3 regions of the Streptomyces sp. NPDC000983 genome follow, and region 1 is predicted to be linked to each of the others. Evidence: riboswitches for the same ligand, from Rfam matches in the RefSeq annotation. Region 1 holds a riboswitch; each other region holds the start of a gene.
The links. A riboswitch is a leader RNA that binds a small molecule or an ion and turns the genes downstream of it on or off. The one in region 1 is predicted to bind cyclic di-AMP.
Positions count from the first base shown of each region.

Region 1 (6,326 bases):
CATGCCGGGACACCTGCCTGGAAGGAGCGACAGCCCAAAGCAATGCTTAAGGCAGACCCAGGCTATTCGAAATACCTGCTGAAGCCCGTACGGCGGCAGGCTGGTCCCATGGACGCACAGCTGCTCGCCTTCACCGGGGTCGCCGCTGGCATGGTCGCCATGCCCGGGGCCGACTTCACCGTCGTCGTACGCAACGCCCTGGTCTCGCGCCGGGCCGGGATCGCCTGCGCGCTCGGCATCGCGGGCGGACTGCTCCTGCACACGGCGCTGGCGGTCGCCGGCGTCGCCGCCGTGCTGACCGCGGTTCCGGCCCTGTTCCGCACGCTCCAGGTGCTGGGCGGCGGCTATGTGCTGTACCTCGGCGCGCGCACCCTGCTCGGGCTGCGCCGACCCCGGAGCGCAGAGGCCGGGGAAGTGCCAGGGGAAGCGCCCGCGCAGGCGGCCGGTGCCGCGCGTCCGCTGCGGCAGGGGTTCGTCACCAACGCCCTCAACCCCAAGGCGCCGATCACGTTCCTCAGCCTGCTGCCCCAGTTCGTGCCCGCGGGTGCCCCGGTGCTGCCCCGCACGCTCCTGCTGGCGCTGATCGTGGTGGTGCTGGCCCTGCTGTGGTTCCCGGCCGTCGCCCTGCTCGTGGACCGCCTCGGCCGGTGGCTGCGCAGGCCGCGGGCCGCCCGGCTCGTCGAGGGCGTCACCGGCACCGCGCTGACGGTCCTCGGCGCCGTCCTGCTGCTGGAGGCGGCGTTCTGAGGCCCCGTCGGGGCGGCGGCGAGTCAGGGACGCCGCCGCCCCTCGGGGCGCCGGGTCAGCTCACCCGGCCGTACCAGACGCTCCTGGTCCAGATCTTCTGCAGCCTCACCACGTCACCGGTCTTCGGGGAGTGCCAGAGCTTGCCCTTCCCGGCGTAGATGCCGACGTGGTAGATGTTCGACCCCGAGTGGAAGAACACGAGGTCACCCGCCTTGCGGCTGCCCGCGGAGATGTGGCGGGTCTTGTTGTACTGCTGGGCCGCGGTGCGGGGCAGCTTCTTGCCCGCCTTCTTGAACGCGTACAGCGTGAGCCCGGAGCAGTCGAAGCGGTGCGGTCCGGTGGCGCCCCACTTGTACGGGGAGCCCTTCTTGGAGGCCGCGACCTGGAGTGCCTTCGTCGCCGGGGTGGCCGCCTCCGCTTCGGCGGAGAGGCCGGGGGCCACGATCGAGCCGCCCATGGCGGCGATGGTGAGGGCCGAGGCCGTACCGGCCCGGACCATCAGCGACGGGACACGATTGAGCGCAGTCATGCGCAACCCTTCGTCAGCCGCCTGTGAAGGATGACCTGTCGGATTCGGGCTGGCGAAGTTGCCCGGCCGCGATGCGGCTTCACCCCAAGGGCTGCTCGACGCGAACCTCCGCGCCGGCGACCCGTCGTGCTCGGGTCCTCCACTCCTGCCGATCCACTCCTGTCGACCGGTCATCCGGGCGGCGGCAGGACTCGGCGTCCGCCCGGACCGCCCCGCCGCGGTGGCGGGGGCTTGTCGTCAGTCAGGGATCTTGGCTCACCGATGTCCGAAAATCCCAATGGAACCGGGGATTTGTGGTGTTAGTCACCACTCACCCGTTCGGGTGGACGGTGCTCCGTTCGAATGATCGTCGAGGTGGCTGAGGATGCCCGGACCAGGGACGGAACGCTCCATGAGGTGGTGAGACCACGTACTTCGCGCAACTCTGACGGGTCGACAAAAGGAGCCGCCCCTACGCTGAAAGGGGGTACCCCGTTTGGTCCGTTTCGGCTTCGGCCCGGACGCCCCGGCGCCGCGCCCCGACGGCCGGACACCGCTCACCTGCGTCAACTGTCCGAGCGCGGGGGAAGCGTGGCGCGAGCCGCGCCGCGCCGACCGTACGACCCGCGCGGCGCGCGCGCCGGTGAGGGGTGACCGAACGTCAGTTCCCGCCCCGGGGCGCCCTGCTCGCCCGCCTCGCCGCGCCCGGCCCCTGCGAAGGCTCGCGGAGGGGCCGGAGGCGCCCCGTTCCGGTCACGGCACGGTTAACGTGCACGAAACCCGCTCCAACTAGCCTCCCTCCACGCCACCAGGCACTTTGCCCGTGGCCGCGGCCGCCGGGCCCCGCACGGTCCGGAGCGAGGACTGTGAGGTGAGACGTGCAACTGACCCCGCACGAGCAGGAGAGGCTGCTGATCCATGTGGCGGCCGACGTCGCCGAGAAGCGCCGGGCCCGCGGGGTGAGGCTCAATCACCCCGAGGCGGTCGCCCTCATCACCTCGCACATCCTCGAAGGCGCGCGCGACGGCCGCACGGTCGCCGAGCTCATGGCCTCCGGACGCAAGCTGCTCACCCGCGACGACGTCATGGAGGGCATCCCGGAGATGATCCACGACGTCCAGGTCGAGGCCACCTTCCCCGACGGCACCAAGCTCGTCACCGTCCACGACCCGATCGTCTGAGGGGGCTGTCGATGATTCCCGGAGAGGTCCTCTTCGCGGACGGGCCCATTGTGTACAACGAAGGCCGTGAGATCACCCGGCTGACCGTGCTCAACGCCGCCGACCGCCCCGTCCAGGTCGGCTCCCACTACCACTTCGCCGAGGCCAACCCCGGACTGGAGTTCGACCGCGCCGCCGCCCGCGGCCGGCGGCTCAACATCGCCGCCGGCACCGCCGTGCGCTTCGAGCCCGGAATCCCCGTCGACGTCGAACTCGTCCCGCTGGCCGGCGCCCGCGTCGTGCCCGGACTGCGCGGGGAGACCGGAGGTGCCCTCGATGCCTGAGATCTCGCGTGCCGCCTACGCCGACCTGTTCGGCCCGACGACCGGCGACCGCATCCGGCTCGCCGACACCGACCTGCTCGTCGAGATCGAGGAGGACCGCTGCGGCGGCCCCGGACTCGCCGGGGACGAGGCCGTCTTCGGCGGCGGCAAGGTCATCCGGGAGTCCATGGGCCAGTCGCGCGCTACGCGCGCAGACGGCACCCCGGACACCGTCGTCACCGGAGTGGTGGTCATCGACCACTGGGGCGTCGTCAAGGCCGACGTCGGCATACGGGACGGCCGGATCACCGGAATCGGCAAGGCCGGCAACCCCGACACCATGGACGGGGTCCACCCGGACCTGGTCATCGGCCCCGAGACCGAGATCATCGCGGGCAACGGGCGCATCCTCACCGCCGGCGCCATCGACGCCCACGTCCACTTCATCTGCCCGCAGATCGCCGACGAGGCCCTGGCCTCCGGGATCACCACCCTGGTCGGCGGCGGCACCGGCCCCGCCGAGGGCTCCAAGGCGACCACCGTGACACCCGGGCCGTGGCACCTGGCGCGGATGCTGGAGGCGATGGAGGCGTACCCCCTCAACATCGGCTTCCTCGGCAAGGGCAACACCGTCTCGCACGAGGCGATGCTCTCGCAGATCCGCGGCGGCGCGATGGCGCTGAAGCTGCACGAGGACTGGGGCTCCACCCCCGCCGTCATCGACGCCTCGCTGACCGTCGCCGACCGGACCGGCATCCAGGTCGCCATCCACACGGACACCCTCAACGAGGCCGGATTCGTGGGCGACACGCTCGCCGCCATCGGCGGCCGGGGCATCCACGCCTACCACACCGAGGGTGCGGGCGGCGGGCACGCGCCGGACATCATGACCGTGGTCTCCGAGGCGCATGTGCTGCCCAGCTCCACCAACCCGACCCGGCCGTTCACCGTCAACACCGCCGAGGAACACCTCGACATGCTGATGGTCTGCCACCACCTCAACCCGGCGGTCCCCGAGGACCTGGCCTTCGCCGAGTCCCGCATCCGGCCCTCGACCATCGGCGCCGAGGACATCCTGCACGACCTCGGCGCCATCTCGATCATCTCCTCCGACTCGCAGGCCATGGGACGCGTCGGCGAGGTCGTCCTGCGGACCTGGCAGACCGCGCACGTCATGAAGCGCCGGCGCGGGGCGCTGCCGGGCGACGGCCGCGCCGACAACCACCGGGTCCGGCGCTACGTCGCCAAGTACACGATCAACCCGGCCCTCGCCCAGGGCATCGCCTCTCAGGTCGGCTCGGTGGAGACCGGGAAGCTCGCCGACCTGGTGCTGTGGGAGCCCGCGTTCTTCGGGGTCAAGCCCCACCTCGTCCTCAAGGGCGGCCAGATCGCCTACGCGCAGATGGGCGACGCCAACGCCTCCATCCCCACGCCCCAGCCGATCCTCCCGCGCCCGATGTTCGGCGCGATCGGACGCGGCCCGGCGTCGAACTCCCTGAACTTCGTGGCGCCGCTGGCCATCGAGGACGGGCTGCCGGAGCGGCTCGGGCTCGGCAAGCGGTTCGTGCCGATCGACTCCACCCGCGGGGTCACCAAGGCCGACATGCGCGAGAACGACGCCCGGCCCGAGGTGCGGGTCAACCCCGACAGTTTCGCCGTACACATCGACGGGGAGCTGGTCGAGGCAGCTCCCGCCGCTGAACTGCCCATGGCTCAGCGGTACTTCCTCTTCTGATGTCCAGGGCAGCACTGCTCGTCCTGGCCGACGGACGGTTTCCCGCCGGAGGGCACGCGCACTCCGGCGGCGCGGAGGAGGCCGTCAAGGCCGGGCGGGTCACCGGGGCGGCGAGCCTGGAGGAGTTCTGCCGCGGTCGGCTCAACACCGTCGGGCGGGTGGCGGCGGCGTTCGCCGCAGCCGCCGCGCTCGGCATGGACCCGGCCGAACTGGACGCGGCCGCGGACGCCCGGACTCCGTCACCCGCCCTCCGGGTCGCCGCGCGCCGACTCGGCCGGCAACTGCTCCGGGCCGCCCGCGCCACCTGGCCCTCGCCCGAACTCGAAGCCCTCGCAGGGGAGTTCCCTAAGGGCGCCCATCAGCCGGTGGTGCTGGGCCTGACCGCCCGGGCGGCCGGCCTCGGACCGGCGGACGCCGCGTACTGCGCGGTGTACGAGAGCGTCAGCGGGCCCGCGTCCGCGACCGTACGGCTGCTGAGCCTGGACCCGTTCCGGGCCACGGCCGTCCTGGCCCGGCTGGCGCCCGAACTGGACGTGGTGGCCGAGTCGGCGGTCACGGCCGCCCGCACCGCGCTCCACGAAGGCGTCGACGCGCTGCCCGCCGGCTCCGCGCCGCTGCTGGAGATCGGCGCGGAGGTCCACGCCTCCTGGCCCGTGCGGCTGTTCGCGTCCTGACCACCGCGCCCCCCCGACCCCGGACACCCCCAACCCCGAGAAACGGAGCCGTACATGCACCTCGACCACTCCCACGACGGACCGGCCGCGGTCGGCGCCGACGCCCACCGCCCCGACGGCTCCCGCCGAGCCCTGCGGATCGGGCTCGGCGGCCCGGTGGGGTCCGGGAAGACCGCCACCGTCGCCGCCCTGTGCCGGGCCCTGCGCGACGAGTTGTCCCTCGCCGTCGTCACCAACGACATCTACACCCGTGAGGACGCCGAGTTCCTGCTCCGCGAGGCCGTGCTGCCGCCCGAGCGGATCACCGCCGTGGAGACCGGCGCCTGTCCGCACACCGCGATCAGGGACGACATCTCCGCCAACCTCGAAGCCGTGGAGGACCTGGAGGACGAGACCGGGCCGCTCCACCTCATCCTGGTGGAGTCCGGCGGCGACAACCTCACCGCCACCTTCTCCAAGGGGCTCGTCGACGCGCAGATCTTCGTGATCGACGTCGCGGGCGGCGACGACATCCCGCGCAAGGGCGGACCCGGCGTCACCACCGCCGACCTCCTGGTCGTCAACAAGACCGACCTCGCCCCCCACGTCGGCTCCGACCTCGCCCGGATGGCGGCCGACGCCAAGGCGCAGCGCGCCGAACTGCCGGTGGTCTTCCAGTCGTTGCGCGGCGAGGACGGGGTCCGCGAGGTCGCCGACTGGGTGCGCGGCCGACTCGCCGCTTGGTCCGCGTGATCACCGCCGGCGTCCGTGCCACCGCCCGCATCGGCGCCCGGGCCGACGGCCGGGGCGGCACCGCGCTGCCGGTGCTGGAGGGCGAGGGGCCGCTCGCGCCGCGCCGCACCCGGGCGAGCGGTACCGAGGCGCGCGTCATCCTGGTCGGCGCCATGAGCGGCCCCCTCGGCGGCGACCGGTTCGCCGTCGAGGCCGAGGTCGCCGAGGGCGCCCGCCTGCACGTCGGTTCCGCCGCCGCGACCATCGCCCTGCCGGGCCAGACCAAGGACGAGGCCCGCTACGACGTACGGCTCACCGTCGCCGACGGCGCCGAACTGCACTGGCTGCCCGAGCAGTTGATCTGCGCCGGCGGCAGCGACCTGCGGGTCGCCACCCGTGTCGAACTGGCCCCGGGGGCCCGGCTCGTGCTGCGCGAGGAGCAGGTGCTCGGACGGGTGGGGGAGGAGC
Region 1 is NZ_JBEPBM010000016.1:118,121-124,446, forward strand. It holds gene ABT296_RS20180 (LysR family transcriptional regulator) at 1-3, opposite strand, end outside; gene ABT296_RS20185 (LysE family translocator) at 109-747, shown strand; gene ABT296_RS20190 (C40 family peptidase) at 803-1,276, opposite strand; cyclic di-AMP (ydaO/yuaA leader) riboswitch at 1,280-1,405, opposite strand; gene ABT296_RS20195 (urease subunit gamma) at 2,134-2,436, shown strand; gene ABT296_RS20200 (urease subunit beta) at 2,448-2,759, shown strand; gene ABT296_RS20205 (urease subunit alpha) at 2,752-4,473, shown strand; gene ABT296_RS20210 (urease accessory protein UreF) at 4,473-5,147, shown strand; gene ureG (urease accessory protein UreG) at 5,202-5,879, shown strand; gene ABT296_RS20220 (urease accessory protein UreD) at 5,876-6,326, shown strand, end outside.

Region 2 (6,326 bases), on a different contig from region 1:
AAGGCGCCGGTCAGGAGGTACACGGCGGCGAGTTCGCGGTCGCGCTCCAGGTGTAATCGGCGGGCCGCCAGGCTGTGCCGTACGACGGGCACGAGGTCGACGCCGGGGGAGGGGGCGACGGCGCCGAGTTCGTCGCGCAGGACCTCCTCGACGACGCGGCGGCTGAACTCGGGGTCGGTGTAGGCCGCGGCGCACAGGTGGCGGGTGGTGTCGTCGGCGTCGGTGGAGCCGACGGCACCGCCGGGGACCTCGGGCGAGGGGAGTGCCATGGTGCTCCTCCGTTCGCGGATGCGGGACCTGGCCGCGCGGGTGCGGGTACCGCCGTACGCGGCTCCCAGGGCCACGCCCAGGAGCACGCCGAAGACCAGGCCGTCGACGAGGAACCGGATGATCACCTCGTCGGGCCGGCCGCCGAAGAAGGTCAGGGCCTCCTCGCCCTCGGCCTTCAGGACGGCCCAGGAGGCCACCGCGGCGACGAGGGAGATGACGATGCCCGCCCCGAGTGCGGCCAACTGCCGCAGGCCCGGGGTGGCCGGGGTGCCGGTCAGCACCCGGGGTACGAGCACGATGCCGGCGAGGGTGACGAGCAGGGCGGTGTTGCCGGCGAGGTAGAGGGGTTCGGCCAGCCCCTCCGAGCCGGGGGACAGGGCCCAGGAGGGGACGAACAGCGCGCGGTGCACGAAGCGCGGCAGCGGTGTCTCGGGGTCGAGCCTCAGCAGCGGTTCGCGCAGCCAGGGGCTGCCCAGCAGCACAAGGCCCGCGCACAGCAGCGCGGTTCTCCGTCCCGTACGCACGAATCGCCCCATGGCAACCCCCAGTCACGGCCCGCTCGCAGCACTCTACGTAGTCGAACGGCTGCACACCAGGGGTCTGCGGGGCGGTGCGGGCGGCCGGTCAGCCCGCCGTGCGCTCCGCCAACTCGGCCAGCGGCAGGGTGTGTTGGGTCTGGAGGACCTTGGCGCGCAGATAGCGGACGTTGTGGGCGGTGGTGAAGACGCCGGTGGGGACGCGGTCACGGACGGCGATGCCGAGCGCGCGCAACTGGTCTGATTTGTCGGGGTTGTTGGAGAGCAGGTCCAGTTCGCCGATGCCGAGCGCGCGGAGCATCTGCGCGGCCGCCGTGTAGTCGCGGGCGTCCTCGGGCAGGCCGAGGGCCGCGTTCGCCGCGTAGGTGTCGAGGCCCTGGTCCTGGAGGGCGTACGCGTCGAGCTTGTTGTAGAGGCCGATGCCGCGGCCCTCCTGGCGGAGGTAGAGCAGGACGCCGCCGCGCTCGGCGATGCGCTCGACCGCCTCGCGGAGCTGGGGGCCGCAGTCGCAGCGGGCGGAGCCGAAGACGTCGCCGGTCAGGCACTCGGAGTGCAGCCGGACCAGGGGGGCGGGGCCGGGGTCGCCGAGGACGACGGCCAGGTGCTCCTGGTCGTCGGCGAGGCCGTGGAAGGTGACCACGTCGGCCTCGACCTCGTAGCCGTCGCCGAAGCGCAGCGGTATCCGGACGCGGGAGCGCACGGTCGCGGCGGGGGCGTGAAGGTCCGGAGTCGTGGCGGGGGCGTGAAGGTCCGGAGCCGTGGCGGGGGCGTGAAGGTCGGCAGTCGCGGCGGGAGCGTGAGGGTTCGAGGCCGCGGCGGGGACGCGGGGCTGCGGAGTGGCGGCGGGGTGGTCGGACATGCGGGTCTCCGGTCGTCCTGGGCTCTCTGCTTCGGATGGCTGCCTCGACGGCCGCCTCGATTGCTGCTTCAGATTTGAAGCAGATCCTCGGAATCGGACCCTAACCCATGCTTGAACTTTGAAGCAACTGATCGGCGGCGGGGTTCAGCCGTCCTCGCCGGACGCGCACGGCGAGGACCGGCGCAGCCACGGCACCTCGGCCGGCTCCCCGCCCTGGAGCGCCCGGGCGACCCCGCCGAAGATCTCCTCCAGCTGGCCCACCTGCTCCGGCGTGAGGTGGTCGAAGAGGGCGGCCCGGACCGTGGCCACATGACCGGGAGCCGTCCGCTCCAGCACCGTCATGCCCTCCTCCGTCAGTGCGGCGACACTGCCCCGCTTGTCCCACCGGCACTCCTCGCGCCGCACCAGACCGTCCTTCTCCAGCCGGCTCACGGCGTACGTCAGCCGGCTCCGGGTGATCTTCAGCCGTTCCGCGAGGTCGGTCATCCGCAGCCGCCGCTCCGGGGACTCGGAGAGGTTGGCGAGGATGGAGTAGTACATGTGCGGCATGCCGGCGTCATGCTGGAGCTGCCGGTCCAGGGCGTCCTCCAGCAGGAGGGTGGCACCCAGGTACGCGCGCCAGGCGCGCTGCTCCTCGGGAGTGAGCCAGCGGGTCGTCATGGACCCAGTGTAGGTTTGCTTAAAACTTGAACCAAGTCCGCCGGTCCCGATGGAGCACCGATGCCCCTGCCCTACGTCCTGCTGTCGGCCGCCGTCTCCCTCGACGGCTACCTGGACGACACCGGCCCCGAGCGGCTGCTGCTCTCCAGCCCCGCCGACTTCGACCGGGTCGACGAGGTACGGGCCTCGGTCGACGCGATCCTCATCGGCGCCGGCACCCTCCGCGCCGACAACCCGCGCCTGCTGGTGAACTCCCCCGAGCGGCGCGCGGCCCGCACCGCGGCGGGTCGGCCCGAGTACCCCCTGAAGGTCATGGTCAGCGGCAGCGGTGACGTGGACCCGGCCGCCAGGTTCTGGCACACCGGGGGCGCCAAGGCCCTCTACACCACGGACAAGGGCGCCGAGCGGGCCCGCGCCCTCGGGCTCGCCGCCGACGTGGTCCCCCTCGGCCCCGGCCTCGACTGGCTCCCGCTCCTGGCGGACCTCTACGAGCGGGGCGTACGGCGGCTGATGGTCGAGGGCGGCGGCCGCGTCCACACCCAGCTCCTCCAGGAGGGCCTGGCCGACGAACTCCAGCTGGTCCTCGCCCCCCTCTTCGTCGGCGACCCGGACGCGCCCCGCCTCTTCGGCCCCGGCGCCTACCAGCCCGGACGGCTGCGCCTGGTGGAGTCCCGCCGTATCGAGGACGTGGTCCTCATGCGCTACGAGCCCACCGCCCCCGGCGCCGGCGCGCACGCCACCACCGCCGACCACCACTGGCTGCGGCTCGCCTGCGAACTGGCCGAACTGTGCCCGCCGTCCCGGACGGCGTTCAGCGTCGGGGCGGTCGTGGTCGCCGCCGACGGCACCGAACTCGCCCGCGGCCACTCCCGGGAGGGCGACGACCCGGTCGTCCACGCGGAGGAGGCGGCCCTCGCCAAGATCGACCCCGCCGACCCCCGGCTGCCCTCCGCGACCGTCTACAGCAGCCTGGAACCCTGCGCCCGCCGGGCCTCCCGCCCCGCGCCCTGCTCCCGGCTGATCCTGGAGGCGGGCGTGCGCCGGGTGGTGACCGCCTGGCGGGAACCGGACACCTTCGTGGCGGGCGCCGACGGCAGCGGACTGCTCGCGGCGGCCGGGGCGCGGGTGCTGGTCCTGCCCGAGTACGCGGACCGCGCCCAGGCCCCCAACCGCCACCTGACCGACCCGGCGACGGGCGCACACCCGTGACGTGAACAAACGCGTGTGCTTCGGGCCCCGCGGATGACGTACACTGGTTTCACCGACGCGGGGTGGAGCAGCTCGGTAGCTCGCTGGGCTCATAACCCAGAGGTCGCAGGTTCAAATCCTGTCCCCGCTACTGAAGGCCGAGGGCCGGAACCCGAAAGGGTTCCGGCCCTCGGTGCGTTCCCCCGCGCCGATGGCTCACCCCCGCCAGGTCACCGCCACCCCCTTCTTCGCCGCCGCGCCCCCGGCCGTCATGCTCAACTCCGTCGTCCGCCGCGGCGACCTGCGCCTCGCCGGACAGCGGCGGATCGCCGAGGTGGACCGCCGCGCCGTGCTGCCCCGGCCGCCGGAACGGATCGGCGGCCTCGACATCGCCTTCCACGACCCCGAGCGGCAGTTGACCGGATGGTCCTTCGCCGATTCCGGCGCTGTCGTGCGGACCCTGGCCGAGGAGGCGCGCCGGCGCTGCGGGGGCGGAATGACGGACGACACGGCCCTGCTGGCCGTCCGTAGACCCGGCATGTCACCGGGGGTGATCGGATGACAGCCCTCCGCATAACAACTGACATACCGTCAGGAAAACTCGCGAGTAGAAGGTGTGGCCAACTCGCCCGATTTGAAACCTCCATGACCGTAAAGTCCCGGCCGAAAAGCTTAATGATCAAGAGGAACAGCTTGGAATCCGAGCCTCACGTCTATTAACGTTCGATAACGCAGCGCGGTCGTCCCAGCCGTCACAAGAGTCGGCTCCGTGCGCACGCGCCGAATCCCGCAAGGGAACCGGGGAACCACCAACTTGGGGTGAATCGCTCGTATCCCGCCGAACATCGACGGCGGATATACGCGCGTAGGAGACCTTCCTGCTCCGAACCCGTCAGCTAACCCGGTAGGCGAGAAGGAAGGAAAGGAGCACGCCCACGTGGCGTCAAACCCGCCTGCCCCGTTCGTGCCGAGCCAGCGTGGCGACGAGACCTTCGTATACGGCAGCTACCGCACCGACGAGGGCCCGTGGGAGGAGTGGAACCCCACCGCCGAGACCGTTCGCCCGGTACGCGGCAAGCACCGCGTGGCCAAGCAGCGCGGCGGCGGGCTCGCCCGCAGCTCCACCGTCCTCGGTGTCGGAGTCATCGCGGCCGTCGGCGCGGGCGGCATGGCCAGCGCCCAGTCCGGCAAGCCCCCGGTCGCCATCACCATCCCCGACCTGCCGCTGATCTCCGACGACTCCGCGGGCGACGAGGCCCCCGAGACGGCCGCCTCCCCGCTCAGCACCGTCGGCATGACCGCCGTGGACACCGAGCAGGGCGCCGCCGACGCGGGCGAGGCCCTGCGCGCCCGGATCATGGCCCAGGCCGAGCAGCAGCAGGACCAGGTCGACACCAAGGCCGCCGAGGCCGCCGCCGCTGCCGCCGAGAAGGCCGCCACGGCAGCCGCCGAGAAGGCGGAGAAGGAAGCCGAGGCCAAGGCCGCCGCCGCCAAGGAGAAGGCCGAGGAAGAGGCCCGCCAGAAGGCCGAGGAGGAGCGACTGGCCCAGCTGGCCAAGGAGTACACCCTCCCGACCTCCTCCTTCACCCTCACCTCGACCTACGGCCAGGCCGGCTCCATGTGGTCCTCCGGCTACCACACCGGCCTCGACTTCGCCGCTCCCACGGGCACGCTGCTCAAGGCGGTCCACACCGGCACCATCACCTCCGCCGGCTGGGACGGCTCCTACGGCTACAAGACCGTGCTCACCCTGGAGGACGGCACCGAGATCTGGTACGCCCACCAGTCCTCGATCAGCGTCAGCGTGGGCCAGCAGGTCAACACCGGCGACGTGATCGGCCGGGTCGGCGCGACCGGCAACGTCACCGGCGCCCACCTCCACATGGAGGTCCACCCCGAGGGCTCCTCCTCCGGCATCGACCCGCTCGCGTGGCTGCGCAGCAAGGGCCTCAACATCTGATCCAGCCCCGGTGACCCCGGCGGTCCTGATGACGACCCCCCGACATCAGGGCTGCCGGTTCCTGCTGCCCTGATCCCGGTTACGTCCGGTACGGGTTGTACGCGGGGTACGGCCCCGCGGGATGCGCCGGGTACCCCGGCCAGGGCTGCTGCCCCGGCGGCGACACCGGCTGGGACGGATACCCGTACATCCCGTACACCGCCCACGGCGCCGCCACGACCGGCACCCGCGGAGCCGTGGCGCGGGCCGCGTGGTCGAGGGCCGGCCGGGCCACCTCACGGCGCAGCCACAGCTCCCGCAGCAGCTCCGCCTCCCGTACGACGAAGTCGGCCCCCGCGCGGCCCCGCCGCCCCCGGTGCCGCAGGAACGCCAGCGAGGTCGCGTACGCCTCGTACCGCGCCACCTCCCGCGCCGCCCGCCGGCCGCCGCCCCGCCGGGCGTGCGCGCGGGCCAGCCTGCGGGCCCGCATCGAGCCCAGCGCGAACGGCTCGCCCGGCGCGAGCCAGCCGGCCACGGCGTAGGCGGGCAGCTCCTCGCGCACGGTGCGCAGTTCGCGCTGGCGGGTCCAGATCACCAGCCAGGTCAGCAGCCCGAACGCGGGCACCATGATCGCCGCGTACACCGCGAAGAAGCCGTACGGGCCGAACACCGTCGAGCCGTTCCACATCGCGTGCAGGCCCATCGCGAGCAGCAGCCCGCACGGCGGCAGCAGGATCCGCCGCCAGCGCTGCCGGGGGGCGGACAGCGCGGCGACGCCGAAGCCGATGCCGGTGAGCACGGTGAACAGGGGGTGCGCGAAGGGGGACATGACGATGCGCACGAAGAAGGTGGCGGCCGTGACGGAGGCGATGCC
Region 2 is NZ_JBEPBM010000002.1:16,766-23,091, reverse strand. It holds gene ABT296_RS02040 (AbeC-like domain-containing protein) at 1-794, opposite strand, end outside; gene ABT296_RS02035 (GTP cyclohydrolase II) at 895-1,665, opposite strand; gene ABT296_RS02030 (MarR family winged helix-turn-helix transcriptional regulator) at 1,810-2,325, opposite strand; gene ABT296_RS02025 (dihydrofolate reductase family protein) at 2,386-3,534, shown strand; tRNA gene ABT296_RS02020 (tRNA-Met) at 3,591-3,664, shown strand; gene ABT296_RS02015 (hypothetical protein) at 3,725-4,075, shown strand; cyclic di-AMP (ydaO/yuaA leader) riboswitch at 4,282-4,439, shown strand; gene ABT296_RS02010 (M23 family metallopeptidase) at 4,451-5,473, shown strand; gene ABT296_RS02005 (PrsW family intramembrane metalloprotease) at 5,553-6,326, opposite strand, start outside.
Region 2: another riboswitch for cyclic di-AMP. It lies ahead of ABT296_RS02010 (M23 family metallopeptidase); the one in region 1 lies ahead of ABT296_RS20190 (C40 family peptidase).

Region 3 (6,326 bases), on a different contig from region 1:
CACACCCCCAGCTGCCGTATCTGCGCGAGGCGGGCATACGGGTGGCGGAGGCGGCCCCGACCGCCCAGGAGCTGGTCGACACCTGCGCCGGCGGCCGCACCGTCGTGGTCGTGGCGACCGGGGAGGGCGAACCGGCGCTCACCGACGGCCTCGCCCGCCTGGCCGGCTCGGGCCGCGTCGAGATGCCCGAGCTGGAGCTGCTCCCCGCCTCCTACGACCTGCCGGGCGCCCGGCTGCTCGACCTCGTCCAGGTCATGGACCGCATCCGCGTCGAGTGCCCGTGGTCCTCCCAGCAGACCCACAAGGGCCTGGCCAAGTACGGCATCGAGGAGGCCTACGAACTCGTCGAGGCGATCGAGGAGGGCGACCGGGACGAACTGCGCGAGGAGTTGGGGGACGTGCTCCTCCAGGTCGTCTTCCACGCCCGCATCGCCGAGGAGGACCCCGACGAGCCCTTCTCCGTCGACGACGTCGCGGGCACCATCGTCGCCAAGCTGATCCACCGCCACCCGCATGTCTTCGGGGAGGAGACGGCCACCACCCCCGAGGAGGTCAAGGAGCACTGGCTGCGCACCAAGGCGCAGGAGAAGCGCCGGGAGTCCGTCACCGACGGCGTCCCCCTCGGCCAGCCCGGGCTCGCCCTCGCGGCGAAGCTGGCGTCCCGCGTCAGAACCGCCGGCCTGGAGGTCCCCCTGCCGGTCACCGAGGGCATCGGCTACGACCTCCTCGCCCTGGCGGTCCGCGCCGAGGCGGAGGGCGTCGACCCGGAGGCGGCACTGCGCGCGGCGGGCCGCGCCTACCGGGACGCGGTGCGGGCTGCAGAGGGCCTGGGGGGTTAGCACGGTCGCCCCGGAGCCGGCCCGGAGCTGTCCTCCGCGCGAGCCAATGCACTCGCCCTCGACATGATGCTCGGCCGACACCCGGTCCTGACGGTGCACCCGGCTTCGACGGGTCACCCGGTCCTGACGGTGCACCCCGCCCCGACGGCGGACGCGAGCCCCGCCACCCCGCCCGATACCGTCAAGGAGTGACCGACCACCCCACCCCTGCACAGCCGCCCGCACAGCCGCACGCGCAGCCCTCCACCGGCGCCTCCGGGCCCGGGTCCGCCCCCGCTCCCGAGCTCTTCACCTGGGAGTTCGCCGCGGACCCGTACCCCGCCTACGCCTGGCTGCGCGAGCACGCGCCCGTGCACCGGACCACGCTGCCCAGCGGGGTGGAGGCATGGCTGGTCACCCGGTACGCCGACGCCAAGCAGGCCCTCGCCGACCAGCGGCTCAGCAAGAACCCCGAGCACCACGCCGAGCCGGCCCACGCCCGGGGCAGGACCGGTATCCCCGGTGAGCGCAAGGCGGAGCTGATGACGCATCTGCTCAACATCGACCCGCCGGACCACACCCGGCTGCGACGGCTCGTCAGCAAGGCGTTCACACCCCGCAGGGTCGCCGAGTTCGCCCCGCGGGTGCAGGAGCTGACCGACCGGCTCATCGACGGGTTCGCCGAGAGGGGCAGCGCCGACCTCATCCACGAGTTCGCCTTCCCGCTGCCCATCTACGCCATCTGCGACCTGCTCGGCGTCCCCCCGGAGGACCAGGACGACTTCCGGGACTGGGCCGGCATGATGATCCGCCACCAGGGCGGCCCCCGGGGCGGGGTGGCCCGGTCGGTGAAGAAGATGCGCGGCTACCTCGCCGAACTCATCCACCGCAAGCGCGCCGCCCTCCCCGCCGAGCCCGAGCCCGGCGAGGACCTGATCTCCGGTCTGATCCGCGCCTCCGACCACGGCGAGCACCTCACCGAGAACGAGGCCGCGGCGATGGCCTTCATCCTGCTCTTCGCTGGCTTCGAGACCACCGTCAACCTCATCGGCAACGGCACCTTCGCCCTGCTCACCCACCCCGAGCAGCGGGCCCGCCTCCAGCACTCCCTCGCCGCGGGGGAGAGCGGCCTGCTGGAGACCGGAGTGGAGGAACTCCTGCGCTACGACGGCCCCGTGGAGCTCGCCACCTGGCGCTTCGCCACCCGGCCCCTCACCATCGGCGGCCAGGACATCGCCGCCGGCGACCCGGTGCTCGTGGTCCTGGCCGCCGCGGACCGGGACCCGGCGCGGTTCACCGACCCCGACACCCTCGACCTCTCCCGCCGCGACAACCAGCACCTCGGTTACGGGCACGGCATCCACTACTGCCTGGGCGCCCCGCTGGCCCGGTTGGAGGGGCAGACCGCGCTGGCCACCCTCCTCACCCGGCTGCCCGACCTCCGGCTCGGCGCCGAACCCGCCGACCTGCGCTGGAGGGGCGGCCTCATCATGCGCGGACTGCGCACTCTGCCGGTCGAGTTCACACCCTGCGACCGACCCGTCGCGCTCCCGGTATAGGTGACGCACCGTCAACTCTGTGATCTTGACGTGATCTGTGCGGCATCGACTTGTGACAAGTGATCGTCTGCCTATACGTTCACTCGTCAGCGCGGCGCCCCGCTCCACGGGTACCGCGCCGGTCCCTGCTGTTCTGCGAAAGGTCCCCGCATGCTCTCCGGGAACGGTCGTCACCGTCGCCCCCGCCAGGCTCCGGCTCTCCTCGTCGCGGCCGGCGTGACCGGCTCCGCCATCGCCATCCCGCTGCTCGGCGCCACCGGCGCCAGTGCGGCCGAGGGCAGCACCTGGGACAAGGTCGCCGAATGCGAGAGCGGCGGCTCCTGGAGCGCGGACGACGGCAACGGCTACTACGGCGGCCTCCAGGTCACCCAGGAGAACTGGGAGGCGTACGGCGGCAAGGCGTACGCGGCCAGCCCGGACCAGGCCAGCCGCTCCCAGCAGATAGCCGTCGCCGAACGCATACTCGCCGACCAGGGCCTCGCCGCCTGGCCGACCTGCGGTCCGCTCTCCGGCCTCGACGCCGACTCCGGTTCGGTCGGCATCGACACGGGCCTCGAAGAGGACGGCGATTCGTCCGACTCGTCCGGATCTTCCAACTCGTCCGGTTCGGCCGGGCTGCTGGACACCATCGGCGGCGGCACCTCCACGGACGACGAGACCGAGGCCGGGGCGGACGCCAGTGCCTCCGCGTCACCCGGGGCCTCGGGTGAATCGAACGGTTCGAAGGGCTCAAAGGGCTCGAACGGCTCGACGGATTCGGCCGATTCGGTGAATGCCGATAAGTCGGGCAAGTCGAATAAGGCGAACAACTCGGACAAGGCTGCCGAATCGTCACAGACCTCGGAGGCCGAGGCGTCGGAGGGTTCGTCCGGTTCCTCCGGGAGCGCCTCCTCGGGTGTGACCGAGGGGCTGTTCACCGGAATCTCCGGGCTGGACAATTCGGACAACATCCTCTGGGTCGGCGGCAATTCCACCCTCATGGACACCGGTGCCGGCCGCCACCGCGGCCAGCCCGCGGACGAGGGCGGGGCGGAGCGGACGTACGTCGTCCGCGAGGGCGACACCCTCGGGAGCATCGCCGACTCCCTTGACCTCGACGGCGGATGGCGCGGGCTCTACGCCGACAACAGGTCCGCCATCGGCTCCGACCCCAGCCGTATCACTCCCGGTCAGACCCTTGAAGTAGGGGACGAATCGGTCGGAAACCAGGGCTAGTTCGCGTCACACTTCGCACCTGAATGTCCGCTTTGGTGAAAGTGTGGGATGAGTCTCAGAAGCCCTGATCGTCTTTGAAATTCCCCGGATCGCCTGCCTACGGTCGTGACCGCTCGCAGCAGCGGGCCCCGACCGCCGCACGCCGAATCCTGCCGGTGGCCGTACGGGAACAGTCGTCGCGTCATGCGCCGTAGGCAGGAGCGGGGGACCCAAGGTAAGCGCCGGGACCGGCGGTTGAGGAGACTCGACACCGGATCCGGCTTGGGGTGAAGCCGTGCGACCGACAGGCCGCGCGGCCGGGCAACTCAACCGGCCCGAACCCGACAGCTCACCTCGCAGGCGTCGGTGAGGGGATCGATCCATGCTGTTTTCCGGCAAGGGCAAGCACCGTCGTCCGTCCAAGGCCACTCGCGCCATCGCCATCGCCGGTGTGACCGGCGCGGCCGTCGCCGCCCCGCTCATGGTGGCCGGCAACGCCTCCGCCGCCACCGCCTCCGAGTGGGACGCCGTCGCCCAGTGCGAGTCCGGCGGCAACTGGTCCATCAACACGGGCAACGGTTACTACGGCGGCCTTCAGTTCTCCGCTTCCACCTGGGCCGCGTACGGCGGCACGCAGTACGCCTCCACCGCCGACCAGGCCAGCAAGGCGCAGCAGATCGAGATCGCCGAGAAGGTCCTCGCCGGTCAGGGCAAGGGTGCCTGGCCGAGCTGCGGCGTCGGCCTGTCGAGCGCCTCGTACAACGGCGGCTCGTCCACCGGCTCCACGGGCTCCACCGGCTCCACCGGCTCCACGGACAACGGCGGCTCCACCGGGACCTCCACGCGCTCCACCGAGCAGCAGTCCGCCTCGCGTTCGGCCGAGCGTCCGGCCGCCAAGACGACCCAGAAGGCCCAGAAGACGGTGACCACCCCGACCGGCAAGAAGGTCAAGAAGGGCGACGGCGAGTACAAGGTCGTCAAGGGCGACACCCTCAGCACCATCGCCGAGGAGCACGACGTCAAGGGCGGCTGGGCCAAGCTCTTCAAGCTGAACAAGGACATCGTCGCGGACGCCGACCTGATCTACCCCGGTCAGCAGCTCCACCTCAAGTGATCCCGTAGCCGAATCACAGGGTCCCCCCATCGGGGGCCTCCATACTGGAGGCCCCGTGGGGTCACCCCCCGTCCCCACGGGCCCCCGCCCCGGCGCGTTCCCCCGTACGCGCCGGGGCGGGGTTTTCTTGTCCCGTCGTTCACCCAGGCTTTGTTCCGACGGGAAACAATGGGTACCGTCTCTCCTTGTCCACGGGACGGTCGGTCGGCTGGCCTACGTCCCCGGGGCGGTTAGGCTCTAGTCGCAAGGCTCATGTGCCCCGCACTTCCAGCGTCACATCCCATGAAGGAGATGCTCGTGCCGTCCATCGACGTCGTCGTAGCCCGGGAAATCCTGGACTCCCGAGGCAACCCCACGGTCGAGGTCGAGGTCGGCCTCGACGACGGCAGCACGGGTCGTGCCGCCGTTCCGTCCGGTGCCTCCACCGGTGCCTTCGAGGCCATCGAGCTCCGTGACGGCGACCCCAACCGCTACCTCGGCAAGGGTGTCGAGAAAGCCGTCCTCGCCGTCATCGAGCAGATCGGCCCGGAGCTCGTCGGCTACGACGCCACCGAGCAGCGCCTGATCGACCAGGCGATGTTCGACCTGGACGCCACCGACAACAAGGGCTCGCTCGGCGCCAACGCCATCCTCGGCGTCTCCCTCGCCGTCGCCCACGCCGCCTCCGAGGCCAGCGACCTGCCGCTCTTCCGCTACCTGGGCGGCCCGAACGCGCACCTGCTGCCCGTTCCGATGATGAACATCCTGAACGGCGGCTCGCACGCCGACTCCAACGTGGACATCCAGGAGTTCATGATCGCCCCCATCGGCGCGGAGTCCTTCTCCGAGGCCCTGCGCTGGGGCGCCGAGGTCTACCACACCCTCAAGAAGGTGCTGAAGACCAAGGGCCTGTCCACCGGCCTCGGCGACGAGGGCGGCTTCGCCCCGAACCTGGAGTCCAACCGCGCCGCCCTGGACCTCATCATCGAGGCCATCAAGGAGGCCGGTTACACCCCCGGCGAGCAGATCGCCCTCGCCCTCGACGTGGCCGCGTCCGAGTTCTACAAGGACGGCGTCTACACCTTCGAGGGCAAGGAGCGCTCGGCGGCCGAGATGACCGAGTACTACGCCGACCTCGTCGCCGCGTACCCGCTCGTCTCCATCGAGGACCCGCTGTTCGAGGACGACTGGGCCGGCTGGAACACCATCACCGCCAAGCTCGGTGACAAGGTCCAGATCGTCGGCGACGACCTCTTCGTCACCAACCCCGAGCGCCTCGCCCGCGGTATCGAGGAGGGCTCCGCCAACGCCCTGCTCGTCAAGGTCAACCAGATCGGCTCGCTGACCGAGACCCTGGACGCCGTCGAGATGGCCCAGCGCAACGGCTTCAAGTGCATGATGTCCCACCGCTCCGGCGAGACCGAGGACGTCACCATCGCCGACCTCGCCGTCGCCGTGAACTGCGGTCAGATCAAGACCGGCGCCCCGGCCCGCTCGGACCGTGTCGCCAAGTACAACCAGCTGCTGCGCATCGAGGAGATCCTCGACGACGCCGCGGTGTACGCCGGCCGCTCGGCGTTCCCCCGGTTTCGCTCTGCGAACCAGTAAGCACGGAAAGGGCTGAGCCCGCCAAGGCCTAGCCAGTCGTACGTACGTCCCCGT
Region 3 is NZ_JBEPBM010000013.1:130,397-136,722, forward strand. It holds gene ABT296_RS17400 (nucleoside triphosphate pyrophosphohydrolase) at 1-839, shown strand, start outside; gene ABT296_RS17405 (cytochrome P450 family protein) at 1,028-2,377, shown strand; gene ABT296_RS17410 (transglycosylase family protein) at 2,528-3,592, shown strand; cyclic di-AMP (ydaO/yuaA leader) riboswitch at 3,769-3,949, shown strand; gene ABT296_RS17415 (transglycosylase family protein) at 3,954-4,685, shown strand; gene eno (phosphopyruvate hydratase) at 4,983-6,272, shown strand.
Region 3: another riboswitch for cyclic di-AMP. It lies ahead of ABT296_RS17415 (transglycosylase family protein); the one in region 1 lies ahead of ABT296_RS20190 (C40 family peptidase).